4 regions of the Bacillus cereus group sp. RP37 genome follow, and region 1 is predicted to be linked to each of the others. Evidence: riboswitches for the same ligand, from Rfam matches in the RefSeq annotation. Region 1 holds a riboswitch; each other region holds the start of a gene.

Region 1 (7,965 bases):
GGTAAAGGTTATGTAATGTTAAAGTGAATGAATATAAGTGATTATATGGAGAAATATAAAAAAAAGAGGCTGAGATTACTCAGCGCTCTTCTTTTCTTCTTTAATAGCTGTTTTTACTTCACCAGTTTTGGTCTTGTTGCTCTCAGAGAAGCGAAGTAAGTCACCTTCAATGATTTTGTCAGACATGTTCAATTCATTTTGGGCACGATCAATGAGTGGTTGAGATTCTTCTTTTGGTAATTGTACAACTTCGCCAGTTTTACGATCGTAGAATGTACTGTTCGTGTACATGTACTTATCTGTAACGAAGCTACCGTCACGAAGAACAACGAATCCTTTATTTTCTGGTGAGAATACATCATGACCGAATTGAACTTGATTTGTAGAATCTACACCAAGTAAGTTTAGAATTGTTGGTTTAATGTCAATTTCACCAGTTGGTTTTGAAATTGTTTTACCTTCTTTTTGACCTGGAACGTGAATAAACATCGGTGTTTTTTGTAAGTTCATATGGTCAAATGCAGTGATTTCTTCTTTTCCTAAGAACTGTGCCATTGCACGGTTATGGTTTTCAGAAATACCATAGTGGTCACCGTAGAATACGATAACTGAGTTGTCGTAAATACCTTCTGCTTTTAGACGCTCAATAAAGTGTTTCATTGCTTCGTCTAAATAGCGAGCAGTTACCATGTAACGGTCAAATACGCCATCACCAGAATTGTATTCATCGATTAATTTTGTGCTTTCATCATAAGTGAATGGGTAATGGTTTGTTAACGTCAGGAAGCGAGTGTAGAACGGTTGCTTCACTTCTTTTAACATATCGATAGATTGATCGAAGTATTCGATATCTTTTAATCCCCAATTTAATTTTGTTTCTGGCGTAATCTTGTAGTCAAGCTCGTTGTAGTAACGGTCATAACCAAGTGCCGGATACATAATGTTACGGTTCCAGAACGTTGCGTTGTTCGCGTGGAATACCGATGTGTGATATCCTTGCTCACGTAAAATTTCTGGAGTTGCTGTATATTCGTTATTACCGTGTGTGAAGAATACAGCACCACGGTCTAGTGGATACATTGAAGTATCTACTAAGAATTCAGCGTCAGATGTTTTTCCTTGACCAGTTTGATGGAAGAAGTTATCAAAGTAATAACTTTCTTTCGTAAATTGGTTTAAGAATGGTGTAACTTCTTGTCCGTTAACTGTTGCACCAATTAAGAATGTTTGTAATGACTCAAGAGAGACAACAATTACGTTTTTCCCTTTTGCAGTACCAAACATATTTGGATCTGGTTTGCTTTGCGTTGTTTTTACGTAGTTCTCTGTTTCTTGTAATTTACTACCGTCAGCAAATGCTTTTTGTGAACTTGATTTTGCTTGTAAGCCAAGATCATACACTTGGTGTACATATAAACCTAAGTTTTTAACAAGCATAACGCGATCGAATGAACGTGTTAATAGTTCAGGACGCTCAGCTTCTGCCAGTCCTAAGTTTGCGAAGAAAATAGCAATTGTTGACACGAAGTATAGGGAACGCATTGGGCGTGCTACACGTTCTGTCGGTGCAAAATTTTTCATCTTCTTCAATAAAATGAAGAATACGATAATATCAGCAAATGCAAGGATAATTTTGTAGTTAAACAATTCTTTTACACTAGAACCTAAACTTCCAAAGTTAGATGTTTGTCCTAGTACTGGTAAAGTAACGAAGTCATTGTAGAATCCGTAGAACATTACGTTACCAACAAGAACGATCGTTAAGACAAAATTAATTCCAAGTGCTATATAGTTACGTTTTTTCCCTTTTGCAAATAATGCAAGACCAACAAGCAGTAATGATGCTGCTAATGGGCTAAGGAATAAAATGAATTCTTGCATGAAAGATTCAAGTTTTAAATCGAAGCTTGTGCGTGTAATAAGGTACGTCTTCAGCCATAAAGCTAAAGCTACGAATACAGTGAAACGCACATTTTGAAATTGTGATTTCAAGGTTTCTTTCATTCATTTCCACCCTTTCTCTATCAGGCTTGGTCGATTTTGGAGCGAAAAATGCTAAAATAAAAAATACATAGTTTTCTTGGCCATAATTTGAGGTTCTATATTCACCCATATACGACTATAACTATGCATACCCTTTTGGTTTCTTGTGCTGCTCATAAGCATAACGTCATTTCTGTATTATACAACAAAATTCATTTCTGAGAAACACTATAACATTTTACATTTTTTGTATGAGATTTGTCACTACCAGAGAAAACTTTAACATTCGTTTATATGTCCGTCAACTAGAAAATATAAAAAAGATAGAACAGAATGTTAAGTGAAAGTGAAAATTTCTTTGGTTGAGAAATAAGAAATGACGATGGGTAAGGGGTTATATAGAAACCCATTATATGAAGGGAAGTATGTAAAAATTAACGAACACTTGTTCTTTTTTAGTTTATTTGTTACAATAAAAGTTCATTGATAGATTGTGTGTAATTTTGATGAACTTTTACTGATAACATATTGTAGCTTATTTCTTTTTAAAAATAGGGAGGCTTTCACATGGAACAAAAATTTTCAGTTGAAGCGTTTTGGAAGAAAGCAAAACATGTTGCAAAGCAAGCAGGACAATCGGTCATTTATGCAAGTTTATTATTGTTTTACGTTTTGCAAAGACCTGATGTTCCAAAGCGAGTGAAAATTATTGTGATTGGAGCACTTGCTTATTTTATTGCACCAATTGATGCCATCCCAGATTTCATTGCTGGAGTTGGTTATACAGATGATTTAGGGGCGTTGACAGCCGCACTATTACAGGCATCGTTATACGTCAATGAAGAGGTGAAAGATAAGGCACGAGTGAAGTTGGCAGAGTGGTTTGGTTCGGATATAGACACATCATTTATCGATCAGAAATTAGATCAATAGGTGAGAACTGTCATATGGTGACAGGGCGAACGTAAGCGAGGAAGTGCTTTATGCCATCAGGAAGAACGCATACGAAAATAAACTTAATATCCCTTCCGGTTGTTTTGTTTATGCTCTTTTCGTATGGATTAACAAATTTTGATTTTTTATTAACTTTTGCAATTGGCTTTTTAGTAGGTACTTCATTTTTAACGCCGGATTTAGATACGTATAGTAATGCGTATAATAAATGGGGATTCCTGCGTATATTTTGGTATCCGTATAAGAAGGTCATGCCGCATCGATCCTTCTTTACACATACAATTATACTTGGTGATGTGATTCGTATTGCATACATGTTAATCGTGTTTTCTCCGTTTTTATTCCTATTAAATGTAATCGTGCTTGACGGGAATTTAATAGAAATTGCGAAGGAACATGAGGTTGAAATTGTAACGTTCATAATGGGAATTGTTGTGGCAAGCACGCTTCACATTATAGCGGATAAAGTGAATACGCGCCGCAAGAAAATGATGAGAAAAAAGAAGAAACGCAGAAGATAAAAAAACCGTCCCAAAAGGTATTTTGGGACGGTTTTTTCTTAATTAATAGGTTGATTATTCTTGTTGTATCATCGATAAAATTTCATTTATCATGTCATAGTGTCGTTTTAATCAAACGTTTGTTTAAACTTAAGCTTTCAGTACTTTAATACCTTTTACGATGTTCCAAATGAAGTAGTATAAGCTAATAATTCCGCAAATACATAAGACAATCATTGTTCCAATTCCAAGTGTTACATCTGGCTGGTCAGATCCGATACCCATAATTCCTAAAATAGTTACGCCGATGAATGTAGCGATACTTGGAATAATATGTGTCCATAGAGCACGTTTTGCATGTGGTTTTGTTTCAGCATCGCCTACAATCCAAACGATAATAGGGAATAAGATAGGGGCAAATAGTACACTAAAGTATGATAAAGCAGCTAATATTTTGTTTCCGTTCATATATATCACCTCATGAATAATGTCTGTTGTTATACTATTATTATTATGCAATAGTTTTGGCAAGCTTTCTATCGATGAACATTACAGGAACGTGACGATTTTGTAAGATTTTCTGTTAAATAATAAAATTTTCAAAAAAATCTTTTTAAATGGAAATTGTTATGGTACAGTATAAATGAAAGTTATTGAAAACGTTTTCTTAAACGTTTTTTATTTTTAGGCTGAAAGGTATGATGACCTGATAGTCTATTGATAAGGTTATTCTATTTAAAAGGGGATTCTTTAGGGGGAGAGAACAATGAACACATGGACACAAGTTTATGATCCGTTCGGAAACATTTGGATTTCGGCAGCGGTCGCACTTATTCCGATTATCTTTTTTTTCTTAGCTTTAGCAGTTTTCCGCATGAAGGGGTATGTGGCAGGATTTATTACAGTTGTACTTACAATTTTAGTGGCGTTATTCGCTTATAAAATGCCGTTCACGATGGCGATGGCAGCGACCGGATATGGTTTCTTATACGGACTATGGCCAATTGCTTGGATTATCATTATGTCGGTATTTTTATATAAAATTTCTGTGAAAACAGGTCAATTCGATGTGATTCGTGCATCTGTATTATCCATTACGAATGACCATCGTTTACTCGTTATTTTAATCGGTTTTTCATTCGGAGCATTTTTAGAAGGGGCAGCAGGATTTGGTGCACCAGTAGCCATTACGGCAGCACTTCTTGCAGGTCTTGGGTTAAATCCTTTATATGCAGCGGGTCTTTGTTTAATTGCAAATACGGCACCAGTAGCGTTCGGGGCGATGGGAATTCCGATTACAGTGGCTGGACAAGTAACAGGTATTGATCCACATAAAATCGGACAAATGGCTGGACATCAATTACCGTTTCTATCATTATTTGTTCCGTTCTTTATCGTATTTTTAATGGATGGATTGAAAGGGGTAAGACAAACATGGCCTGCGTTATTTGTAGCCGGTAGTTCATTTGCAATTACGCAGTTCATTACAGCGACGTTTTTAGGACCGGAACTCCCGGATATTACGTCAGCACTTGTAAGTTTAGTGAGTTTATCACTATTCTTAAAAGTTTGGCAGCCGAAAGAAATCTATCAATCGGGGCAAGCAAATAGTGAAGTAGCTGCGGCAACGACGGTGACATCTATGCCGAAACTAACAGTAGGAAAAGTCGTAAAAGCATGGTCTCCATTCATTATTTTAACTGTCATGGTAGTTATTTGGAGCCAAAGTTTCTTTAAAGCGTTATTTGCTCCAGGCGGCGCATTGGAAAGCCTTGTGTTTAAGTTTGAAGTTCCAGGCTTGCACAATTTAGTAATGAAAGCAGAACCAATTGTAAATAAACCGACGCCTTACGAGGCAATTTTGAAATTCGATGTATTATCAGCAACGGGAACAGCAATCTTAATTGCTTGTGTCATTTCTATCTTTATTTTAAAAATGAGTGCAAAAGATGCAGTAGCGACTTTTAAAGAAACGCTAAATGAGCTTAAGATGCCAATTCTATCTATTGGATTCGTATTAGGGTTCGCATTTATCGCAAACTATTCTGGTTTATCATCTACATTAGCGTTAGCGCTTGCTGGAACTGGTGGACTATTCCCGTTTTTCTCACCATTCTTGGGGTGGATTGGGGTGTTCTTAACAGGATCTGATACGTCAGCGAATGCACTGTTCTCGAATTTACAAGCGATTACAGCACAGCAAGTCGGTGTATCTGAAGTACTTCTCGTTGCAGCAAATACAACGGGCGGTGTAACAGGAAAAATGATTTCTCCGCAATCGATTGCGATCGCTTGTGCGGCAGTTGGACTTGCTGGGAAAGAATCAGATCTGTTCCGATTTACATTGAAGCATAGTTTATTCTTCGTAATTATTGTTGGTATTATGACGTATGTACAGGCATATTATTTAACGTGGATGATTCCATAAACAACAAAAGAAATAAACTTTTCATTTTTCAGATTATCGTGTATGATGGGAAAGTATTGAAAATTAAATCAGTGATAAACTAGGGGTGCCTAACGTATGCGTAGGCTGAGAGAGAAGCGCGTGAACTTCTTAACCCTTTGGACCTGATCTGGCTCGTACCAGCGTAGGGAAGTTAACGGCTTTACATAATGATGCCTTTATGAGCCAGGTCCTTATTTTTTTATGGACCTGGCTCTTTTTATTTTGGCATACGCTGGCCATATCTCGTCCTTGTCACGTACAGGGGGGCAACAAAGGTTATGAAACAGTCTGTTTCAGCTGAGCAAATTGAATTGAAATCGAGTTTACCAGGAAGTAAGAAAGTGTATGTGGATGGACCACGTGCAGGTATGAAAGTGCCGATGCGCGAGATTGAACAAAGTGAAACGAACGGCATTCCGAATCCGCCAATTCGTGTATATGATACGAGCGGTCCTTATACAGATCCTGCGTATAAAGTGGAGCTAGAAAAAGGAATTCCAACGCCGCGCCACTCTTGGATCCTAGAGCGCGGAGATGTAGAAGCGTACGAAGGGCGCGAAGTGAAACCAGAGGATGACGGTGTGAAGGTGGCTTCGAAACATACACCTGTTTTTCCGCAAATGGATCGCAAACCGCTTAGAGCGAAGCAAGGTGCAAATGTTACGCAAATGCATTATGCGCGTAATGGCATCATTACGTCTGAGATGGAATATGTTGCGATTCGTGAAGGAGTAGAGCCTGAGTTTGTTCGCAAGGAAATTGCGGAAGGCCGTGCGATTTTGCCAGCGAATATTAACCATCCGGAAGCAGAACCGATGATTATCGGACGTAACTTCCACGTGAAGGTCAATGCAAATATCGGAAACTCTGCTGTATCGTCTTCTATTGCAGAAGAAGTGGAGAAGATGACTTGGGCAACTCGCTGGGGTGCAGATACGATTATGGATTTATCTACAGGTAAAAATATTCATACGACACGTGAGTGGATTATTCGTAACGCGCCTGTACCAGTTGGGACTGTACCGATCTATCAAGCGCTGGAAAAAGTAAACGGAATTGCAGAAGATTTAACGTGGGAAGTGTATCGTGATACGTTAATTGAGCAAGCGGAGCAAGGCGTTGATTACTTTACAATTCACGCTGGCGTATTACTTCGTTACATTCCGATTACTGCAAAGCGTACGACAGGTATCGTTTCACGCGGTGGTTCAATTATGGCACAGTGGTGTTTATTCCATCATAAAGAAAACTTCTTATACACTCATTTTGAAGAGATATGTGAAATTATGAAGCAGTATGACGTTTCGTTCTCTCTTGGAGATGGATTACGTCCAGGTTCGATTGCAGATGCAAATGACGAAGCGCAATTCTCTGAGCTTGAAACACTTGGTGAATTAACGAAAATTGCTTGGAAACATGATGTGCAAGTGATGATTGAAGGACCTGGGCATGTACCGATGCATTTAATTAAAGAGAATATGGAGAAAGAGCTTGATATTTGTCAGGGCGCGCCGTTCTATACACTGGGACCGTTAACGACAGATATTGCACCAGGTTATGACCATATTACATCAGCGATTGGAGCTGCGATGATTGGCTGGTTTGGAACGGCGATGCTTTGTTATGTGACGCCGAAAGAACATTTAGGTTTACCCAATAAAGATGATGTTCGTACGGGGGTTATTACGTACAAAATCGCTGCGCATGCAGCTGATCTTGCGAAAGGGCACAAAACGGCTCATCAGCGTGATGATGCACTTTCAAAAGCTCGCTTTGAATTCCGTTGGCGCGATCAATTTAATTTATCTTTAGATCCTGAACGTGCGATGGAATATCACGATGAAACATTACCAGCAGAAGGCGCGAAAACGGCTCATTTCTGTTCCATGTGTGGACCGAAGTTTTGTAGTATGAGAATTTCACATGACATTCGTGACTATGCGAAAGAAAATGATTTAGAAACGACAGAAGCAATTGAAAAAGGGATGAAAGAGAAAGCGAAAGAATTTAAAGACACTGGTAGTCATTTATACCAATAACACGTTACACCTCTTTACTTGATTGATCACACTGTAGTAC
Region 2 (7,965 bases), 360 kb from region 1:
AATTGAAGAGCTTTCTCTTCCATACGGCTTAAACCAGCTTTTGCTGAATTTGAATCAAATCCAGACATCGCCTGATTAATATTCTTTTGTGCTTTCGCCGCATTTACACGTGCTACAAGTGTTTCACGTTTATTTTTCAGCTCTGTTAATTGCTTACGCATTTCTTCTAGCTTCAGGCGAAGGTTATCAGCAGCAGCTTTGTTTTGCTCATAGCTTGCTTTATACTCATTCATCTTTTGTTCTGCGTTTTGTTTTTCTTCAAGAGCACGACGCGCAAGGTCAAGATTGCTTGCTTGAACAGCCATATGAGCTTGCTCTTCACGTTTTTTCACAAGTGCTTCTTGCTCTTCAAATAATATTTTGAATTTCTTCTCAAGCGCGATTTGAGCTGCTACACTTTTCTCAGCTTCTTGTACATCCGCTTGCATATCGCGTAAATATTGATCCGTCATCTTAACTGGATCTTCCGCTTTTTCAATTAGTGAATATACATTTGACATTGTTAAATCTCTTAATCGTTTAAATACAGACATTCTAATTCCTCCTATGACTTACCTCGTATTTCAAATTCACTACTTGGAAAACTGAAAAATCTCCCTTTACAGTAAAGAATATTCATTTTTACAACCTATGTGTTTATTATAACAAAACTAATATGTCCTTACATGTTATTTCCAAAATACAGCCAATATAATATGACATTCCAGATAAAACATTGTATTCCTAATATATTCTCATTAATCCTCTTCAGAATTGAATTATTTTTATAAACTTTCACTAAATCACATTATTGTAATGTTACTGTAGGCTAACTCGATAGTTACGTTTCAATATTTTTTATACACTAATACCAGAAGCAACAAACAAGCTTCTCATACTGTAAAGACTAATACAAAAGTTGTATTTACTATAAAGTGAAACAAAAAAGGCTTTGCGAATTTCGCAAAGCTTTTTTGTTATTTATGAGCAATTTGCTCCATATCCGGACTACAAGTTTGTGACTGACATGACTTATTTAAAGAACATGCTGCGCATTTTCCTTTTTTACTTCTCTTTACAAAATTCACTAGCGTATATGCTGCATAACCAAAAATGATAGCTCCAATTATAATATTGACCATCATCACAATACATCTCCTTCTAGAATCCGAGTAAGGATCCAACTTGGTATATAATGAACGTTAATACATAAGCAACAACTAATGGATAAGCGACAGAGAAAATTGTCCATTTCACCGATCCCGTTTCACGTCTAATAACAGCTACTGTCGCTAAGCACGGAACATATAATAAAACAAAGAACATAAATGCATACGCTGATAACGCTGTATAATGTGCTCCCATTACATTTCCTAGCACATCTTCTTTAACCGCATAAATAATCGCCATTGTTGAAACGACAACTTCTTTTGCCAAAAATCCTGTTAAAAGGGATGCCCCAGCTTGCCAAGTTCCAAAGCCAAGCGGTGCAAATAGTGGTGCGATAAATCCACCAATCATCGCTAAGAAACTGTCTCCCATGTCAACACCAAATCCTGATGGACCTGCATAATTTAATAACCAAATGACAACCGAGCCACCGAAGATGAATGTACCAGCTTTACGAACAAATCCTTTCCCCTTCTCCCATGTGCTCAGCCATAACGTTTTCGCTTGCGGCACGCGGTAAGGAGGTAGTTCAATGACGAAAATAGACTTCTCCGCTTTTAAAATTGTCAGAGACATAATTTTTGTAACTAATAACGCTAGAACAATACCTGCAACATATAAAGAGAACACAACAGTTGCCTGACTATGAGGGAAGAATACTCCCGCAAATAACGCATATACAGGTAAACGTGCCGAACAAGACATAAATGGTGTTACAAGCACTGTAAGTAATCTTTCTTTTTCTTGTTCAATCGTTCTCGCTGCCATAATACCTGGAACATTACATCCAAAACCGATAATCATCGGAATGAATGCTTTTCCGTTTAAACCGAAGAACTCCATAATTCTATCCATAACAACTGCAATTCGCGCCATATATCCTGAGTCTTCTAATAATGAAATGAAAAAGAATAGTGCAAAGATTTGTGGCACGAATACTAATACCGCACCAACACCAGCAATAATACCTTCTGTAACGAGTGCTTGAATAAAGTCAGAAGCACCAATACTTGTGAGTCCAGCCGTTACCCAATCCGTAAGCTGCCCGCCAAAAAATCCATCTAACATATCAGATAAAGGTGTACCAATCCACGTAAACGTAACCTGAAAAATAAAAAACATAACTGCTAAAAAGATTGGAAGTCCTAAAATTTTATGTGTAATTAACCTATCGATTTTTTCCGAAAAAGGAATTTTTCCTTCTTTCTCATGCTTCATAACATTTGTTTTTAACTTTTCAATATACGCTTCACGAGTTTTGTAAATGTGCTCCTCTAACGTACAATCGAGTTTTCCTTCTAAGCGAGATCGAATGGCTACAAGTTCCTTATAAATTGGTAATGCTTTCATTTCTTTTTCTACTACTTCGTTATTGCTTAAAAATTGAAGGGCTAACCATCTCGGATGCTTATAATTCACTGTCTCTAAAAGAGCGATTACCTCTCCAATTCCTTCATCCATTGGTACACCATATGAAATAATGAATGGTTTTTTCTCATTTTTGTCATTTTCTTTAAGAGTAGTAAGCAGTTCTTCACAGCCTTTTCCGCTTCTTGCAACGACAGGAACGACTGTTACACCTAATAGTTCTGATAACCGTTTTACATCAATTACAATGCCTCGTTGCTTTGCCACATCGACCATATTTAATCCAATTGAAACCGGTTTTCCAAATTCAAGTAATTGCAACGTTAAATGCATATTTCGTTCAAACTGCGAGGAATCCACAATATTTAACATATGATGAAATTCGTCTGTTAGTAGAAAATTCGTAACGACACCTTCGTCACGTGAAACTGGATTCAAATCATACACTCCTGGTAAATCAATTAATGTTCCTTGCTTATCTTTTAATTTACCAACCTTTTTTTCTACTGTTACACCACTCCAGTTTCCTACATATTCATAAGAACCAGTAAGTGCATTAAATAATGATGTCTTCCCTGTATTCGGATTCCCTAGCAAAGCTACCTTATTCACGCTAATTCCACCTTTATCATTTTCGCGTCACAATGACGAATACTAATTAACTGTCCACGACACTCCAATGTACAAGGACCTTTAAACATCGCTTTCTGTTTCAAGCGAAGTTCGCTTCCTTCCGCAAGACCGAAAGCAGCTAGTCTACGCTTTAATAACTGATCTAAAGACTGAATACTTTTTACTAACACTTTCTCGCCAATTTTAATATCTACTAAGCTCATAACCTTCCCCCTCAGAAGAGAATGATAATTATTTTCAAAAAAATTATAGCATATTCTATTTCATTTGGACTATATCTTTTCGCTTCATATTTATTAACATTTCAATACAATTATATTTCAATTATTGTCATACTTGATTCATTTGCCATTCTCATCCATTTCGCTTACAATAAACAATAGCAAATAAAGAATCTCGTTATCACAGGGGGAGCCATGCCGCTGAGAGGGAACACTTCGTTCCGACCCTTCGAACCTGTTAGTTAATGCTAACGCAGGGATTGTGCAAACGTCCGAAATACATACCTCTTTTTTATTTACGTATTTCGTATCCTCCTATGATACCTATTCTTTTTTGTACAACTTGGATTTAGGGGGAGACAACATGCGTAACACCAATTTACAAGCGATGATCGAATCTGCCATTCTTGCAGCCTTCGCCTTGGTCATCGACATTTTACCATTATCAATCAAACTTCCAACAGGCGGTTCCATCTCATTCGCTATGATTCCTATTTTTATTATCGCATACCGCTGGGGCTTCAAAATGGCTTTCTTAGGAGGCTTAATTTGGGGATTATTACAAATTGTCGTTGGCGATGCCATTATCGTCACACCAATTCAAGTACTCATTGAATACTTCGTTGCTTTCGCATTCATTGGATTTGCTGGTTTATTCTATCGTCCAATTCAAAAAGCACTTTTAACATCCAATGAAAATAGCGAAGACCAATCCAATTTAGGTAGCCGTAAAGACAAACCTTCTTCAAAACAAAACGAAGGAAAGAAAGTTATTGGTTACATTATTGTTGCTACATTTGTTGGTAGCTTTGCTCGCTACTTCTGTCACTTCATTGCCGGTATTATTTTTTGGGGACAATATGCACCGAAAGGTCAATCAGCTGTGCTATATTCATTAATCGTAAATGGTAGTACAATGATTGGTTCCTATATTCTATGTACCGTTTTACTTATCTTTTTATTTATCACTTCACCACGTTTATTCAAGAGTATCAATGCTTATCGACTAAACTCAAACAAAAAGAGCGCTTAATGAGCGCTCTTTTTTTCATATCGTAATATCAATTAAAAATACAATAAATGCACAAAAGAAAATAAATACCATTATACTTAGCCAATTGCTATGCACGGTTCATCGACTCCTTACATAACCTCATTTTCTAATCAGATTATATCGCTTAAAAATAAAGATTAGGTAAAGATAATATGAAAATAAATTAAAAAAGCGTAGCATGCATCATCTACGCTTTTTTCAATAAGTAGAAATAAAATAATACACCATCTTCTGTATTCTTTACTCCATATTCAACACCGTGTAGTTCTAAAATATTCTTTGAAATGGCAAGCCCAAGACCTGTTCCACCTTGCGAACGCTGGCGAGCTGCATCCACGCGATAAAAACGATCCCAAATTTTATCTAATTGTTCTTCTTCAATGTGAGTACCTTTATTTTCAATACATACTTTTATACGATCTTTTTCATCTATTGTAGAAATAATAATATCTTCTTTATTTGGTGTATAACGTATGGCATTCGTAATGAAGTTCACGATGACTTGTTCAATCCGGCCTTGATTTGCTATCACTTCAAATGGACCTATATTTTTATGAACACGAAGTTCTTTTTTCTCTATTTTTACAGAAAGGTGTTCACATATATCTTCAATTACTGTATCGATATAAAATGAATCCATTTTCATTTTATATGTACCTGACTCAAATTTAGCTAACTCAAGCATATCCAAAATTAACGTATCCATTTTATCTACTTCTCGTTCCATTGCCTGAAAATAGTACTCTTTTTTATGCTCAGCTACTCCATCTTTTAAAATAGAAATACAGCTTTTCATAATGCTCAGCGGTGTTTTTAATTCGTGCGAAACACCAGAAATAAATTCTTTCCGCGTATTTTCTAGCTTTCTTTCCTTTTCAATATCTTGTTCTAGCTGTCCAATATGCGAATGGAGCTTATTGGATAATACATTAATATTTTTCGACAAATCACCAATTTCATCTTTTGAAGTGATCGGTATTTGTTCTGTGAAATCTAAATGCGCTATTTTCTTCGTTGTATCATTTATTTTTAATAACGGTTTTGCGATTTGTTTAGAGTAATAGAACGAAGCGAGAAAAATAAGAACAACTACAAATGCAATGATGTAGATGTAATAATCTTGTACCATTTGTACAGCCTCATCTACAGGCTGTAAGGAAGCCATCGCATATATATATGTTATGGATCCGTCTTTTTCTTTTATCGGTTGCATTAATAATTTATATTTTATATCATTTTTTTCATAGTCCATTGTCTTTGTTGAATACTCTATTGGATTACCCTCTTTTAGTACTACATCCGTTTGAAATTCTTTTATGCTATCCAAAAATAAAGTGTTTTTATAAATTGGATTTACGGGGCCTTTTACATCTGGAAACTGTACTTTCGTAACACGCCCTCCTATGATAGCATCTGGTTCTTGGGCAGCTGGTTCTTGGGCAACTTGCTCCTGAACGACCGGCTTCTTTTCCTTACCAACTTGTTCACCCGCTGCTTTCTTTTTCTCCTGATCTAATTTACTCATTTTCTCCTTAAATGCTTTTTCTAACGGTTTATTCCATCCGCTTAAAGTCTGCTTAGATAACGAGAAAGTGAATGGAATAAAACTATCTTCTTTTTTCATTCCAGAAAAATAAATTTCTTGGCCTAAAAACTGTTCTGATGATTTATTATCAATCTCCTCAATATTGACGAGATTGTATAAGGGAATTTTGAATATTTGATGTCCAAAACTCTTCTGTTGCCTACGATCTATCGTTACCTCAAAATAAAAATCATCTGCATGTTTTAAATTCCCGTTCTGATCTAATGTCGTAATCCACGTATTATTTTCTCTTAAAAAGTCTTGCTCCAGCTTCTGAATTCCTTCTGCATTTCCGGCATTATTTAAATAATTCTGTTCAAAGGAATTTAAATTCACTTTAATATCTTCCACTTTTCGATTCGCATAATATTGTTTAAAAAATATCGTTTGTCCAATAAATATCGTCGCTAAAATTAACATACATAGTGCCGTTGTGAGAGTAAATAATTTTAGTACAATCCCTTTTCTCATACATTCCCCTCAAATTTATATCCGGTGCGTACTACAGTTGTAATGTATTTTGCTTTCGCTCCTAATTTATTTCTTAGATTACGAATATGACTATTAACCGTTCGATCATCACCGGCAAATTCGTATCCCCAAATTCTTGAAATGAGTTGCTCTCGTGTTAAAACAATCCCTTGATTTTTCATAAAATACGCTAATATTTCAAATTCTGTATGTGTTAAATTAATGTCTGTTTTATCTACCGTAACAGTACGTGACGGAAAATGGACGTGAATACCATGGATTAATAATGTATCATCTTCATTCTCTAAAAGTTGCTTTGTTACTTTTCTACTTTCTAACAACCTTTTCGCTCTTGCTAATAAAATTGGTGGGCTATACGGCTTCGTCACATAGTCATCCGCCCCAAGTTCAAATCCAAGTAACGTATCGTCTTCATCTACACGCGCCGTCAACATAATAATAGGAACCTCAGATGTCTTACGGATTCTTCGGCAAACGGACCACCCATCAAGTTCCGGCAACATAATATCTAAAATAACTAAATCCACCTCTTCTTGCTCAAATACAACTAAAGCTTCTTTCCCATCTCTTGCTTCAAACACTATATATTGCTCACTCAAAAAATAATCTTTTAATATTTCACGCAAAATATCTTCATCTTCCACAATTAAAATGTTTTTTGCCATAACTTATGTATCCCCTTCCCACTTTCAAAAACTACAATCTTATTTTGCATAGCTCGCAGTTAACTTCGCTTCGATAATATATCTATCTGGTGCATCCCCTATATAATCAAATGGATAGCAAGTTGTCAGTGTTAATATCGGTTCTTCTTTTTTTATAATAACAGTACGATCATCCGCATGGGTAATCCATGTCTTTTGAATTTCATATGTGTAAATTTTATTATCATACTCTAAAACAAGGGTATCTTTTTCTTTTAGCTCCCCTAAATCGGTAAATACAGTATCCCGGTGCCCACTTAGTACAGTATGTCCACCTCCAGATGGCGTTGTCGTTACATCACTAACGAACATTCCAACCCCTTTCTTCAAAGTTGCATCATCCGCTCCCCAATATATAGAAAACTTCTTCTTTATTTTGGGTATATTTAATATCGCTACCTTTTCTCCTTCTTTATGTTCTGTTTGAGAAGAAGGCACTTGAGAAGTTACAGATGTTTCGTGAGAAAGTTTATTATCTTGTATATTGTTAAGGCTCTTTATTTCTTCTTTCGTTAATTGTTGAGCAGAGCTTTTTCCTTTATACCATTCCACTGCGTAATATGATCCCATAAATAGCCCGATGGCCATCAATATGATTCCGATATAATTAAGTAACTTCAATTTTCATCCCTCCATGCAAAAAAATGGTAGGAATAACCTACCATTTTTAATATGTGAAATTTTCCCGCTCTTTATAGGACAATATTTTATTTACACCTTAACTTTATTACGACGATTCAAACCAAATAATGTACCTAT
Region 3 (7,965 bases), 2.6 Mb from region 1:
TCAACCTCGAACTCTTTTTAGTGTATAGGCCATTCATATAACATATATTACATTACTTCATTTAATCGAGTCTCATGCGTTTCTTCAATCGCATTTGAATGTTGAACTGAATTATTTTGAGCTTCTTTTTCTTTACGGACTTTTTGTAGCATTTCAAGGATGATCCATAAAGGAACACCTTTATCCTTTAACGTCTTCCATAAATCTAATTCGTTAAATTTATGCTCAGGTTGTTTCATTTCTTTTTCAGATGAACGAATATCAAATTTGATAGGATCATTTAATTTTTTAACTTCAAGTTTAGTAGAAGGGATAGTATTACGCTCAAGATTAGATGGAGTTATTTTAGTAGGTTGAGATAATGTATGAATATTTAATTCGATTTGCATGACTTTTCCTCCTTCTTAAGTAATGAAATTAGTTTTCTTATGATTTTTAAATCCATTTAACATGAAGAAACTAAATCTAATTATAAATTCAAATAATCGGATTTACAAGTTATATTGTAAAAAGTAAATGTTCACTTGAATTAATATTTATCAACATTTGTGTATGTTTTCTATATATACAATGTATATAAAATACTTTACATTATGTTTAAGTTATAAACTAAATATGTATATCTTATTTACAGAAAAATGTAAACGTTTTATTAGGGGGAGGAAGCATGGGGAAATTATTTTTAAAAATATGTTTATTCGCAATAGGGACTGTGCTTTTATTCGCAGCAAAAACAACTCACGCTGAAAAGAGACAACAAAATAATTATCCTATCATATTAGTGAATGGATTTGCTGGGTGGGGTAGAGAGGAAATGTTAGGGGTTAAATATTGGGGTGGTGTTCATGATATACAAGAAGATTTAAAAAGAAATGGTTATACAGTACATACTGCTGCAGTTGGACCTGTTTCTAGTAACTGGGATCGTGCATGTGAATTATATGCGCAAATAAACGGTGGTACAGTAGACTATGGTGCCGCACATGCTGAGAAACATGGACATAATCGTTTTGGCAGAACTTATAGTGGTTTTGCACCAAATTGGAGTGAAACAAATAAAGTTCATTTAGTTGGGCATAGCATGGGTGGACAAACGATTAGAACATTAGTACAGCTATTAAAAGAAGGCAGTTTTGAAGAAAAAAATTATGTAAACAATCATCCGAACACGAATATATCACCACTATTTGAAGGCGAGAAATCATATGTTCATAGTGTTACAACATTAGCAACTCCTCACAATGGGACAACACTTGCGGATGGTAGTCTTCTACTGCCGTTCGTCAAAGATTTACTCATTACAGCTGCAAGTTTTGGAGGAAACAATAATTTATCGTTATATGATTTTAAATTGGATCAATGGGGTATAAAGAAGAATACTGGAGAGTCTTTTTTCCAATATACTGATCGCATCCTAAATAGTTCACTTTGGAAAAATACAAAGGATATAAGTCAATGGGATTTAAGTACAGATGGTGCAAAGGAGCTCAATAATTGGGTAAAGACGCAATCAGATGTGTACTACTTATCTTATAGTGGACATGCATCACAAGCGGCGCCTATAACAGGTTTACATTTGCCTCATATAACAATGAATAAAGTGTTAATGGGGAATGCATTTTTCTTAGGGTCCTATGCAAGATATGAAGAAAATCGTCCATTAATTGATACTTCTTGGTGGCAAAATGATGGTGTAGTAAATACAAATTCTATGATTGCACCATCATCTAATGCTACTGTAAATAGTAATGAGCCTTTACAGATTGGAAAATGGAATCATATCGAAACGAAAACAAATTGGGATCATCTCGATATGGTAGGACTTAGTGTTTCAGACACGTTAGGTTTTTCTAGTATTCAAGAGTTTTATAGAACAATTGCAGAAAAGCTATCACGTTTACCAAAATAGGTAATAATAAAGCGCTCTCGATGGAATTCGAGGGCGCTTTATATTATATTGAAAGAGGGATATGGTAGAAAAAATGGGGGGATATTATGAAAATTAAAGTTGTATTATCAGGATATGGAACAGTAGGAAGAGAGTTTATAAAATTATTAAATGAAAAATATTCATATATATATGAAGCATATGGAATAGAGTTAGTTGTAAGCGGCGTATTAGGTAGAAATATTGCAATACATAATGAGGAAGGTTTGTCTATTCATCATTTATTAAAGTATGGTGGCGGTAGCGCTGCAATTGAAGAATATATTGAACATTATCCGGAGGAACGAGCGACAGATAACATAAGTGGTACTGTACTAGTAGAATCAACCATTACAAATCTTAAAGATGGAAATCCAGGGAAACAATATATAAAACAAGCGATTGAGAAACAAATGGATATAGTAGCAATTTCAAAAGGCGCACTCGTTACAAACTGGAGAGAAATAAATGAAGCGGCAAAAATCGCAAATGTACGAATTCGATATAGTGGTGCAACTGCGGCCGCATTACCGACGCTTGATATTGGTCAATTTAGTTTAGCTGGTTGCCATATTGAAAAAATAGAAGGAATATTAAACGGGACTACAAATTATATTCTTTCGAAAATGAATGAGGAGGATATTACGTTTGAAGAAGCACTGAAAGAAGCACAAAGTAAAGGAATTGCTGAAACGAACGCAATATTAGATGTAAGTGGTTCTGATAGTGCGTGTAAATTGATACTTTTGACAAACAGTTTAATGGGAACAGAGAATACACTTGCCGATATACATATAAAAGGAATCGAACAGGTTACAAAACAACAAATTCGAAAAGCTAAAGAACATAATAAATATATTAAATTAATAGCTTCAGCATATAAGGATAAGGATGGTAAAGTGGCTCTTCATGTGGAACCACACGAAATAGATAAAGATCATCCGCTAGCAAATGTAAATGGGACAGAAAAAGGGATTACGTTCTTTACAGATACGATGGGACAAGTTACTACAATTGGTGGTGCTTCTAATCCACGCGGAGCCGCAGCAGCAGCTTTAAAAGATATAATTAACTTATATCGTAAAGATTTGTCACGTATTAACGGGTAGTAAAATTATCAATTGGTGAAGGGTAATAATCAATGGTCGGGACGAATCACCATTGATTAAAGTTTCACTTTATAAAACCGTACCGCCCTTAATAAAAAATACATATGTAGTGGACCTTTTGAGAATGAAATTAATATGCAAAAATAATTGCAGGGGGTAAGGATTTGTTTAAAGATTTTAAAGTTGTCAAAGATCGTCCCGTTTATATTCAATTGAAAGATTATTTAAAAAAGATGATTATGAAAGGGCACTTGCTCGGGGAACAAAAAATACCTTCAACGAGGGAACTAAGTGAATTATTAAGTGTGAGCAGAAATACTGTACTCGCTGCCTATGCAGATTTAGAGCAAGAAGGACTCATTTATGCAGTTAAAGGAAAAGGGAATTTTGTTGCGAAGGTTGATATTTCAAACACTTCGTCTGTTGAAATAGATTGGAAAAATAAACTTAATACAGTTACCTTATTAGCGGATGAATTAGATTTAATGAAACATGGTGTTCGCTGGGAAAAAGGAATGATTGTTTTTAACAGCATCGCTCCAGATGAAAAGCTATTTGATGTGGAAAATTTCAAAAGAGCTTTTCTTACTCGTATGTCCATTGAAGGTGATGTCGTATTAAACTACGGTTACGCAAAAGGGTATAGACCGCTAATGAATTATCTACTTCATTATATGGAAATGAAAGGTGTAGATATTTCAAATAAAGATATTTTAATTACAAATGGATTTACAGAAGGATTAGACATTGTACTATCCTCGTTATCGAAGAAGTCAGGGCGGGTTATTTGTGAGAATCCGACTCATCATGCTGCACTAAAGCTTTTCCGTTTACATGGACTTGAAGTGCATGGAATTAATATGAATGAAGATGGCATTGATACGAACGAAGTTGAAAAAAGCTTGCGTGAAAAAGAGTTTGATTTTGCGTATTTAATTCCTTCCTATCATAATCCAACCGGCATTGTTACGAGTTCGGAGAAAAGAACGGAACTGATGAGATTATTTTCAAAATATAAGATTCCTATTATAGAAGATGGATTTAATGAAGAGCTACGTTATTCAGGATCACATTTAGCACCATTATTAACTTTTGCTGGCGCTGGTAATAATGTGATTTATATTAGTAGCTTTTCAAAGGTACTTTTCCCTGGTTTACGTGTAGGCTGGATCATTGCAGATAAAGAACTGATTCATTATTTAGAAAGTGTAAAAAGAGCAAGAACAATTCACACATCTACTTTAGATCAAGCTGTTCTGTTTCAATATTTACATGAAGGATATTTTGAAAAATATTTAAAAAAGGCAAGATCTGTTTATAAGAAAAAATATGAGTTAGCTGTTAGGGCGTGTAACGAGTACATTCCGTTTCAAAGAATGACCGGTGATGGTGGACTTCATTTATTTATAGAGTTAGAAGAAAAAATTCATGCCCGTACTCTTTTGCAAAAGTGTTATGAGCAGGGGGTTACATTTTCTCCTGGAGATGTTTTTTATTCTAATGGAGAAGGAACGAACACTTTTCGATTAGGATTTTCACGTTTGAAAGAAGAAGAAATTGTTCGGGGAATCAAAATAATCGGTGATACAATAAAAAATGAAATTTGGAGTTGAGGAAATGAGAATTGGCGTTATTATGGGAGGAGTATCCTCTGAAAAACAAGTATCAATTATGACTGGAAATGAAATGATTGCACATTTAGATAAAAGTAAGTATGACATTGTTCCAATTACGTTAAACGAAAAAATGGATTTAATCGAAAAAGCGAAAGACATTGATTTTGCGCTGCTTGCATTACACGGAAAATACGGAGAAGATGGGACTGTTCAAGGAACGCTTGAAAGTTTAGGTATTCCTTATAGCGGGAGCAATATGTTATCTAGCGGTATATGTATGGACAAAAACATTTCGAAAAAGATTTTACGTTATGAAGGAATAGAAACACCAGATTGGATTGAACTTACAAAAATGGAGGATCTAAATCTTGATGAATTAGATAAGTTAGGATTTCCGTTAGTGGTAAAACCAAACTCTGGTGGCTCGAGTGTCGGGGTAAAGATTGTATATGATAAAGACGAATTAATTTCAATGCTGGAAACTGTGTTCGAATGGGATTCTGAAGTAGTAATAGAGAAGTATATAAAAGGTGACGAGATTACATGTTCCATTTTTGATGGAAAACAGTTACCCATCATTTCAATTCGACATGCGGCGGAGTTCTTTGATTACAATGCGAAATATGATGATGCTGGTACTATTGAAGAAGTTATTGAACTTCCAGCTGAATTGAAAGAACGTGTAAACGAAGCGTCACTGGCTTGCTATAAAGCATTAAAATGTAGTGTTTATGCAAGGGTTGATATGATGGTGAAAGACGGTATTCCATATGTAATGGAGGTTAATACATTACCAGGGATGACACAAGCAAGTCTATTACCAAAAAGTGCAGATGCAGCGGGAATTAATTATAGCAAACTATTAGATATGATTATTGAAACTTCATTAAGAGTAAGGGAAGAAGAAGGGTTTTAAGTAGCAGTATCATGAATACTTTTGACAGTAACATGAAGTATGTTATGATGAATACAATACGAAAATTAAATATTTATCCACTAGGGGGGCCTATTATAGGCTGAGATCAAATGGGAATTTGAGACTCTTAGTACCTGATCTGGTTAATGCCAGCGTAGGGAAGTGGGAAAGACATTGCTATTTCATGAATAAATACTGTCAATTTCACTTTCTTTACGCCTGTAAAGAAAGTTTTTTTATTTTACAGATTTAATAATTGTGGGTAAATACTTAAATTTTATACATTATGGGAGGGATTTAAATGAAATTTTCACAATCATTACGTCAAGAAGTAGATTCAATTTGGGAAGCTAGTTTTCATCACCCTTTTGTAAAACAACTTGGTGAAGGAACGTTAGATTTAGCTAGTTTTCGCTATTATGTGCTGCAAGATTCATATTATTTGAGTCATTTTGCTAGAGTACAAACTTTAGGAGCTGCAAAAGCACTGGAATTAGAAACGACAGCTCGTATGGCACATCATGCTCAAAATACATACGAGGCGGAATTATCTTTACATGAGAATTTTGCGAAGAAACTAGGGATAACTCAAGAAGAAAAAGATAGTTTTATCCCTGCTCCAACTGCATACGCTTATACTTCACATATGTATCGTGCTGCGTATGAAGGACATTTAGGCGATATCATTGCAGCAATTTTACCTTGCTATTGGTTGTATTATGAAATTGGTGAGCGTTTAAAAGAGTGTCAGCCAGAAGAACCAATTTATAACGAATGGATTTCTGCTTATGGATCTGATTGGTTCCGTACGCTAGTTGAAGAGCAAATTACAAGATTAGATACTATCGCTGAAAACGTAACAGAGTCTGACCGTAAGCGAATGAAACAGCATTTCATTATTAGCAGTCAATATGAATATTCATTTTGGGAAATGGCTTATACTTTAGAAAAGTGGCCAGTGAATACAGAAGTAAAAGATGTAATCGGATAAAGAATGGAAGTAATGTTATAGATAGGTATGGATAATACCTATCTATATATTTTTTCTTGTCAGATTTGCGTAAAGTCGATAGTGCTGCGGATATAGCAAAATGGCATATCGATAAGTTAGTTAATTTAATTTTCTACGCATTAACTGGATAAACTTCTGCGACTTTTATTTTACAATCAAACTTCGTTACTGCTCCAACTTCAGATGCACAACGTAATGGAATGAAATTCTACCTTGAACGTAAAGATTGGTGGTTTGAAGTTAAACAAGAAAGAAATCGGCTCTGTTAACTGTAACGGAGTTGTTTTTTCTTGCAGGAATTTCTAAATCATTATGGAATGCTGTTAATACAATATGTAAATATGCATATTGTATCTTTTGGAGTTCTTGATGTGTTAAAATTAAATATATAGATGCATAAATGAAAAAGAAGCAAAAGTAGGAATATCCAATGAATTTTGAGAGGTGTTACATGTTTACAAATAAGAAATTAATTCGATTTGGTCTATCGTTGTTTGTATTTTTAGGGATAATTAATTTTACGATTAGTTATTTTCAAACATATCTTGAAACAGCAGCAAATATTAAATGGGTAGTTCCAGAAATTTGGAAAACTATTTTGATAGATGTTCCTCAAGGTATACTTGTTCTTTTAGGCGCAATTGCTTTATATGATTTCACAAAAGAGGTATCACAAAAAGACGCATCAATCTAAGTGCGTCTTTTTTCAATTTTTTTAATTAGCAATTTCATGGAGAGCTTGCTGGAAAAGTAGAATGAAAAGCCCTAATCAGGGCTTTTTTTGTAGGAATTTCTTCACCGTCATTGAATTCCGTAACTAGTAGTTTTTTTGATGATACGACGGACGAGATTTTTTATTCTGCTAGTGTGAAGTATATAAAAGGTTAGGAATATCAGATGGTACGCTCAGTAAGTATATGGGAGTGTTATAACGAGAGGTATTTACAGTACAGAAAAATCTAAGCGGCAGACGGGAATACATAGGATACGGCATCATGGTTATTGAGAAATGAATTGAAATTAGTAAGCATGAAGATATGATGCTAGAATTCACATTTTATAATTTCTATTTATAAAAATGAGCCCATAGTAAAAATAGGTATATGAACAAGGTGCATCATCTAGTGATAAGTCATACTTTGTTGGTGTATGTATTGAACTTAGTTTATAGCGCTATTTTTACTTAGATTTAACGATCAGAAATATAGGACAGCATTGATAGGGTTGTATTTTATAAACGGAGGTCATGAAAATGAATAAGTTTCAACAAGAATTACAAGCGTTAAGCCTTAATGATTACCGGTCTGGAAATATTGTGTATTGGGACCAGCAAAACCAATATCCATATTACTATTTTGAAGATGCTGCTCGTCGCTGTGGTGGTT
Region 4 (7,965 bases), 4.7 Mb from region 1:
TGAAAAGATTGCAACAGTCTTGAATGAAAATCCACAGAAACCAGAAATTGATTATTACGTAAATGAAAAGGTCAATGCCATTGCGCCGAAGATTACAGCTAAAGGTGCATCGGGGCTGACAGAAGAGATTAGTAAAAACTTTGTTAAAACAGCAAACGGCGAGATTTTTGAAATCTTCAACGATCTTGGAATCGATTTAGAAACTAACTTACCGAGTATCGAGAAAGTAAAAGACCTTGTATTTAAGTTAGAAGCGCAGTTCCCAGAAATGAATACATTGATGGATAAGGCGTTAGATGATGCGACTCGAGCAGAGGATATTGTGAAAGTGGCGCAGAAAGATTTACCTGTTGTAGAGAGTGTCATAAATGATGGACAGGAAGCGTTGGCGAATTTAGATAAGTTCTTTGCAAGACAAGATCAAACATTAAAAAATGCTCCAGGGAAGATAAGAAATGATTTAGTAGTAGCACAAGGTGTTATGGATAGTGCAGCTGCATTTACCGACTTTTTAATGAATCCAGGTGTTGATCTAAACATCCCTGATTTCTCTGGAATGAATGGCCTGCCTGAATTCCCTGCAAGACCAGACCTTTCTAAGTTGAATAGTGATGGTTATAAGGGGATAGCACAAAATATTAATCAAACAGTAAATAATGTTTTAAGCTCATCACGTGCAGGAACAGCTTATGGGAAAAGTGTTGTAAATGGATTGCAAAATGGTCAGTTTGATCCAGAGCAAGCAAAGAAAGATTTAAATGCAGTATCAGATCAACTGCAAGCTCGTACAGAAAATATTTCATATCTTATTAATATATTTACTGAACTTCAAAACTCAGCCACGACTGATTTTGGAAAAAGCTTCTTCCAAGGGCGAGTGGATCGCTTAACTAAGCTTAAAGGTAGTATGGAAAATGCAAATAACGGCATTAAAGATATTGTAAGTGTTATCGGTACAGGACAAGAAGTAAAGAAAGATGTAACAGATGTAGCAAATCAAAAGTTAGATGCAGCAAACTCATTAATTGATCAAGCGGAAAAAGATTACAATGAAACATTTGTAGCAGATTATAAAAAAGCAGTTAGCACAGTAGATCAAGCTAAAGCAGATGCAAATGAAATATATGATAATGCAAAAGCGGATTATGAGAAAGCAAAGAATAGTCTTGAAAGTACTAAATCTAGTGTCCAAAAAGCATTAGAGGATGTACAAAATAGAGGTGTTAATGGTTTAGAAGGTTCGAAGGAAGCCTTAAAAAGTTTAAATGGTCAATTCCAAGCTGGAATTGGTTTAATCGATGATATGATTCCAGTTCTAGAAAGTACAAATAAGGTTTTAGCAGATGTAAGTAGTGATAAAAACCTTAATAATGGAATTGCAAAATTAAATAAAGCAAAAAGTAGTCTGCAAAAAGGTGTAGATGCAACGAATAAGGGAATTACACTTCTTAACAATGGACAGAAACCTACAAAAGATGTAATTGAAAGTATTAACAACGCTGCGAAGGGCGGGTCAGCTCAATTAACAGATGTATTATCGACGTATGATTCAGAAATTGTACCTAATTTCAATACAGCAATTGCTCGTACAAAAGAGATGTCGAAAAATACAACTCAAATTTTAAATGATGCAGACAAAAAGCTTCCAGATGTTAAAAAGCTACTAGAAGATTCATCAAAAGGCTTAGTAGACGGTAGAAAGAAATTAGCAGACATTAAAGCTGACATGCCGGAGACTGAGAAAAAGATTAAAGACTTAGCAAATAAAATTCGTGATTTTGAATCAGAAGAGGATATAAAAGACATCATACGCTTATTGAAAAATGATGTTGAAAAGCAAAGTGATTACTTCGCGAATCCAGTAAATTTAAAAGAGAATAAGTTATTTGCAATGCCGAACTACGGTTCAGCGATGTCACCATTCTACACAGTGCTTGCATTATGGGTAGGCGCACTATTAATGGTTTCGTTATTAACGGTAGAAGTACATGAAGAGGGCGCGAATTATAAGAGCCATGAAATATACTTTGGACGTTTATTAACATTCTTAACGATAGGTCTTTCGCAAGCATTTATCGTATCGATGGGGGATATATTCTTACTCGGTACGTACGTAGTCGATAAATTCTGGTTTGTGTTATTTAGTTTATTTATTGGCGGAGTATTTGTTTGTATCGTGTACTCACTCGTTTCTATTTTCGGAAACGTTGGGAAATCGATGGCAATCATTTTACTTGTGCTTCAAGTAGCAGGATCGGGTGGTACGTTCCCAATTCAAATGACACCACCATTCTTCCAAGCAATTTATCCGTTCTTACCATTCACATATGCAATTAGTGCAATTCGTGAAACAGTAGGTGGCATGCTTTGGGATATAGTTATTAGAGATTTACTTGTATTAAGTGTGTTCGTAGTAGTCATCGTTATCGCTGCGTTATTATTGAAAACACCAATTAACAAATCGAGTGAAAAGTTTGTTGAGAACGCAAAAGGAAGTAAAATTATTCATTAATAAAAAAAGGTTCCTACCGATAGAGGTAGGAACCTTTTTGTTTAATCAAATTTTAATTTCTTTAATGCTTCTGCGAACGGGTTGTTTAATGGTTCTTCTTCTTTATTCTGTTGTTTCATATATTTTTGAACGTCGCGCTTATCAGCCTTGCTTCCAGATTCTTTTTTACGTCTCTCCTGGAATGTCGATAATTTCTCGCGATAGCCACATTTACATGCGAAAATTTGGCCAGCGCCTTCACCACGTAATTCTAACTTCTTCTTACATTGTGGGCAACGAGCGTTTGTTGTACGAGATACATTTTTACGATGACCACATTCACGGTCTTGGCAAACGAGCATTTTTCCTTTTTTGCCGTTTACCTCCAGCATTGGTTTACCACAGTCTGGACAAGACTTCGTTGAAATGTTGTCATGTTTATATTTTTTATCACTCGATTTAATTTCAGAAACAATTTCTTTCGTATAGTTCTTCATTTCTGAAATGAATACTTCTTTTTTCAGTTTACCCTTCGCAATTGCTTCGAGCTTTTGTTCCCAATCACCAGTTAGCGTAGGTGATTTTAACTCTTCTGGCACTAAATCGAGTAACTGACGACCTTTTGAAGTAATGTGAATATCTTTACCACGTTTTTCAAGTAAGAATGAATTGAATAGCTTGTCGATAATATCAGCTCGTGTCGCTACAGTACCTAATCCACCAGTTGATTTTAACGTATCAGCAAGTTGTTTATTTTGCGTATCCATATATTTTGTAGGATTCTCCATTGCTGAAAGTAAAGTCGCCTCGTTAAAACGTGCAGGTGCTTTTGTTTGACCTGATGTTTGCATAATTAACTTCACAGTTAATGTATCGCCTTTTTCAATGTGAGGTAGAAGTTGCTCTTTTACGTCATCGGTTACATCATCATCTTCAAAGCGATTTTCATATACTTCCTTCCAGCCGGCATGTAGAATAGTTTTTCCGCGTGCGATGAACGTTTCATTACCAACTTTTGTGCGTAGCGTTAGTTGTTCGTATTCGAATGCTGGGAATAAAACGGCTAAGAAACGTTTTACAACTAAATCATAAATTTTACGTTCTTTATCTGTGAAGGCCGAGAAGTTAACGTATCCTTCTGTTGGAATAATTGCGTGATGATCACTTACTTTACTATCATCAACAAATGACTTATTAGACTTGATAGGCTTTTGTAATACTTTATGTGCTAAAGGACGGTACTCTCCAACGCCACATGCTTTTAGACGTTCTGGGAGTGTTCCAACGATATCAGATGAAATATAGCGTGAATCTGTACGAGGGTACGTTAGCACTTTATGTTGCTCATACAATTTCTGCATAATGTTTAATGTTTCTTTCGCAGAATAACCGAACTTTTTATTTGCATCACGTTGCAATTCAGTTAGATCGTAAAGACCAGGAGAGAATGACTTCTTCTGTTTTTTATCAATTTCTACAACAGTAGCATTATGTTTATCTAAACCTTTTACAATACCATCGATTTTTTCTTTATTAAAACTGCGACTATTGCCGTTTGCATCTTGCCAAGTTAGTTTTAACTGATTCGTTGTTTGAGCTTCGATGCCGTAGTAAGTTTGAGCTTTGAAGTTCTTTATTTCATCTTCACGATTAGCGATCATAGCGACAGTAGGTGTTTGAACACGGCCGCAATTCAGCTGGGCATTAAAGCGAGTCGTTAAAGCTCGAGTCGCGTTAAGACCGATATACCAGTCAGCTTCTGAACGTGCAACTGCAGAAGCGTATAAATTGTCATATGCTTTACCTGGTTTTAAATTAGCGAAGCCATCTTTAATTGCTTTATCAGTAACGGATGAAATCCATAGACGTTTGATTGGTTTGTTAACTCGAACCTTATCAATAATCCAGCGAGCGACTAACTCTCCTTCACGTCCAGCATCTGTTGCTACAATAATTTCAGTTACATCTTTTCTAAGAAGCTGACTTTTTACAGCATTAAATTGTTTCCCTGTTTGTTTAATCACCGTTAATTTCAAACGCTCTGGTAGCATCGGTAAATCTTCTAAATTCCACTTTTTATATTTCACATCATAGCTTTCTGGATCTGCTAATGTAACGAGATGACCTAAAGCCCAAGTTACAATATATTTACTACCTTCAAGGTAGCCGTTTCCTTTTTTATCGCACTTCAGTACGCGAGCAATATCACGTGCAACGGAAGGCTTTTCAGCGATTACAACGCTTTTTGACATATTTAAAACATCCTTTCAAATTTCCATACGTTAACTATAGCATACATCTTCTTGAGATTCAGTTTCGCTCCAGATTTGAACGTTTTTTAGTGGGATAACATCTGTTTGAAAGTGAATGATGGCGACAGAACATAATATGCACCATGATGAGACTATGAGAAATAGATACTTATTTATTATACGTATTGTTTTATTAGTTGCTTCTATATTAAATAGAAAAGTAAAGAACTTGTTATTTTACTAGAATAAGAGTAGACTTTGAAGTAGAAGAATACTAAACACATGGGAGTTTGTGGATGCAAACTGAGAGTATGACTAATCCGTCATTGACCATTTGAACCTGTTGGATAATGCCAGCGTAGGGAGAGTGTAAAAGCACATGTTCAGGCACTTTGCGTACGCGCAAAGTGTCTTTTTGTGTATCTCCCATCACTATAGTTAGGGGATGAGAATGATGAATATAAAAGAAATTAGTAAAGTAGTGGATTTGGTGAGAGAATCTAATCCGCTCGTTCATAATATTACAAATGTCGTTGTAACAAATTTTACAGCTAACGGTTTGTTAGCGTTAGGGGCATCGCCTGTAATGGCGTATGCAAAAGAAGAAGTAGCAGAAATGGCTAGCATTGCTGGAGCGTTAGTATTAAATATGGGGACACTTCGCCCTGAAGAAGTAGAAGCAATGTTACTTGCAGGTAAATCAGCAAATGTGAACAATGTACCAGTACTGTTTGATCCAGTTGGTGCAGGAGCAACATCGTATCGAACAGAAGTTGCGAGACATATTCCAGCTGAAATCGAGTTAGCGATTATTCGCGGAAATGCAGCTGAAATAGCGAATGTTATTAATGAGAGATGGGAAATTAAAGGAGTAGACGCTGGTGCTGGAAATGGTAATGTCGTAAGTATTGCAAAGCAGGCAGCAGACGAATTGAATACAGTTGCGGTAATTACTGGAAAAGAAGATGTTGTTACAGATGGAGAGCGAACTATTCTTATTCAAAATGGTCACCCTATTTTAACGAAAGTTACAGGTACTGGTTGTTTACTAACTTCTGTAATAGGAGCATTTGTAGCGATAGAAAAGGATTATGTAAAGGCAGCGGTAGCCGCATTAACATTTTATGGTGTAGCTGCGGAACTAGCAGCTGCCAAGACAGTGGAAAAGGGACCGGGTAGTTTCCAAATTGAATTTTTAAATCAGTTAGCGAATACCACTTCAGGTGATATTGAGAAGTATGGGAAGATTGAGATTATATAGTAAGGAGGGGAACTAGATGTCGCGGATTACAAAGGCTGAAATGTCTAGGTTATTATCAGTATATTTTATTATGGGAAGTAACAATTGTACGAAGGAGCCACTACGAGTATTGAGAGATGCACTTGAAGGCGGTATAACAATTTTTCAATTTCGTGAAAAGGGGGAAGGCGCTTTAACGGGAGAGAAACGCATTTGTTTCGCAAAAGAACTACAAGCAATTTGTAAGGAGTACGGTGTACCATTCATCGTAAATGATGATGTGGAACTAGCTCTCGAGTTAGATGCAGATGGCGTGCATGTTGGACAAGATGATGAAGGAATTACTTCTGTTCGTGAAAAAATGGGGGATAAAATTGTTGGTGTATCTACACATACAATTGAAGAAGCACGTTGGGCAATTGAAAACGGAGCTGATTATTTAGGTGTTGGCCCTATTTTCCCAACGAGTACGAAAAAAGATACGAAAGCTGTGCAAGGAACGAAATGTTTAGCTCATTTTAGAGAGCAAGGAATTACAATACCGATCGTCGGAATTGGTGGTATTACAATTGAAAATACAGCTTCAGTTATAGAAGCAGGTGCGGACGGTGTTTCCGTTATTTCCGCGATTAGTTTAGCAGAATCTGCGTATGAAAGTACGAAGAAGCTAGTAGAGGAAGTAAGTAACAGTTTGTAGAAGAAGGCTATGTAGTATTAAAAGGCTACATAGCTTTTTATTTTTTTCTGATATTGATATTTAGAAAAAGGGAGATGATTGTTTGAAACGTAAACAGTTTGTAGAGTTGCAAAATGAATTATTTCGTTTATTCGAACAAGGAGACTTTGATGTTATTTATAGATACATAGATAAAGCGAAAAGAGAGTTCCCTGAAAGGATGGATAAAACTAGCTTTTGGGAAGCGTGTGTACTTTCGATAGAAGGGAAGTATGAAGAAGCAATTGTTAGTTTAAATGAAGCTTTAGAAAAGGGGATTTGGTGGAATCCACATACACTTATGCAGGATGAAGATTTAAAGGAATTACGAGAGAATGAAGCTTTTAAAATGATAGTGAAAAAGTGTGAAGAAATCTTTAAGAAACAGCAGCTAACAGCCGACCCGAAATTATTTACTTATGGAAATGAAGAGGCGAAGACAGGACTATTTTCTTTACATTGGAGAGGATCAAACATAAATGATTTTGCACCGTATTGGTATGGAGAAGAAATATTACGTGAGTATATGTTAGGTTTTTCTCAATCCTCACAAGTACATGGAATGAATTCTTATAGCTGGGATAATCATGATATAGCTATAAAAGATATTATGAAAAGTTTTAATGATTTTATGGGTAAATATGACTTGGAAGACACCATCCTTGCGGGAGCTTCTCAAGGGGGGAATATAGCGATAGAGTTAGCGTTAAAGAATATGTTAGAGACTCAAAAATTTATTGCAGCTATACCCGCTATTCGAGATGTTGAGGCAATTGAAAGTATAGTCGTATCAAATGATATAACGAATGTAGAAGGATATATTGTTACGGGAGATAAAGATCCGTTTTACGAAAACACGCTTCAATTAATGTCGATGTTCGAGAAATATAATGTGAACTGTAAATTAATTGTGAGAGAAGGTTTGGGTCATCTTTTCCCAGCGGACTTCACACAAATATTAAAGAACATAATGGCAGAATGGACAGTTAAAAATATTTAAACAAACGTTTGATTAAAAAAGCACAAACCCTTTAAAACTTTGGGTTTGTGCTTGTTCTTTAAAACATAATTGAAATTAAGAGCATTCCAATTCCGATAGAAGTGAATGTTGCGATTAGGCCTGGAATCATAAAGCTATGATTTAAAACATATTTACCAATGCCAGTTGTACCAGTGCGATCAAAGTTAATGGCAGCAACGATTGTTCCATAGTTTGGAATGAAGAAGTATCCATTTACTGCAGGGAACATCGCGATTAGTAGTGCTG

What was found. A riboswitch is a leader RNA that binds a small molecule or an ion and turns the genes downstream of it on or off. The one in region 1 is predicted to bind thiamine pyrophosphate.
Region 2: it holds a riboswitch for thiamine pyrophosphate, as region 1 does, so the genes downstream of both, thiT (energy-coupled thiamine transporter ThiT) here and thiC (phosphomethylpyrimidine synthase ThiC) in region 1, are expected to answer to the same signal.
Region 3: it holds a riboswitch for thiamine pyrophosphate, as region 1 does, so the genes downstream of both, tenA (thiaminase II) here and thiC (phosphomethylpyrimidine synthase ThiC) in region 1, are expected to answer to the same signal.
Region 4: it holds a riboswitch for thiamine pyrophosphate, as region 1 does, so the genes downstream of both, thiM (hydroxyethylthiazole kinase) here and thiC (phosphomethylpyrimidine synthase ThiC) in region 1, are expected to answer to the same signal.

The regions. Positions count from the first base shown of each region.
Region 1 is NZ_JARVHP010000001.1:276,739-284,703, forward strand. Features, by position in the region: gene QCI44_RS01350 (LTA synthase family protein) at 76-2,004, opposite strand; gene QCI44_RS01355 (YkvA family protein) at 2,551-2,916, shown strand; gene QCI44_RS01360 (metal-binding protein) at 2,967-3,458, shown strand; gene QCI44_RS01365 (magnetosome magnetite crystal formation protein family) at 3,588-3,905, opposite strand; gene lldP (L-lactate permease) at 4,204-5,865, shown strand; TPP riboswitch at 5,937-6,052, shown strand; gene thiC (phosphomethylpyrimidine synthase ThiC) at 6,165-7,925, shown strand.
Region 2 is NZ_JARVHP010000001.1:640,519-648,483, reverse strand. Features, by position in the region: gene QCI44_RS03355 (PspA/IM30 family protein) at 1-533, opposite strand, end outside; gene QCI44_RS03350 (FeoB-associated Cys-rich membrane protein) at 957-1,124, opposite strand; gene feoB (ferrous iron transport protein B) at 1,141-3,129, opposite strand; gene QCI44_RS03340 (FeoA family protein) at 3,126-3,353, opposite strand; TPP riboswitch at 3,548-3,649, shown strand; gene thiT (energy-coupled thiamine transporter ThiT) at 3,736-4,404, shown strand; gene QCI44_RS03330 (sensor histidine kinase) at 4,613-6,481, opposite strand; gene QCI44_RS03325 (response regulator transcription factor) at 6,478-7,167, opposite strand; gene QCI44_RS03320 (class D sortase) at 7,207-7,827, opposite strand; gene QCI44_RS03315 (LPXTG cell wall anchor domain-containing protein) at 7,918-7,965, opposite strand, start outside.
Region 3 is NZ_JARVHP010000001.1:2,887,126-2,895,090, reverse strand. Features, by position in the region: gene QCI44_RS15505 (DUF3914 domain-containing protein) at 48-389, opposite strand; gene QCI44_RS15500 (esterase/lipase family protein) at 668-1,909, shown strand; gene QCI44_RS15495 (homoserine dehydrogenase) at 1,996-3,036, shown strand; gene pdxR (MocR-like pyridoxine biosynthesis transcription factor PdxR) at 3,201-4,649, shown strand; gene ddlB (D-alanine--D-alanine ligase) at 4,654-5,568, shown strand; TPP riboswitch at 5,641-5,746, shown strand; gene tenA (thiaminase II) at 5,870-6,559, shown strand; partial or broken gene QCI44_RS15475 (N-acetylmuramoyl-L-alanine amidase C-terminal domain-containing protein) at 6,715-6,849, shown strand; gene QCI44_RS15470 (DUF3937 family protein) at 7,011-7,274, shown strand; partial or broken gene QCI44_RS15465 (hypothetical protein) at 7,385-7,590, shown strand; gene QCI44_RS15460 (heterocycloanthracin/sonorensin family bacteriocin) at 7,833-7,965, shown strand, end outside.
Region 4 is NZ_JARVHP010000001.1:4,970,272-4,978,236, reverse strand. Features, by position in the region: gene QCI44_RS26185 (YhgE/Pip domain-containing protein) at 1-2,512, shown strand, start outside; gene topB (DNA topoisomerase III) at 2,554-4,743, opposite strand; TPP riboswitch at 5,016-5,125, shown strand; gene thiM (hydroxyethylthiazole kinase) at 5,198-6,004, shown strand; gene thiE (thiamine phosphate synthase) at 6,021-6,680, shown strand; gene QCI44_RS26165 (alpha/beta hydrolase) at 6,763-7,698, shown strand; gene QCI44_RS26160 (anaerobic C4-dicarboxylate transporter family protein) at 7,757-7,965, opposite strand, start outside.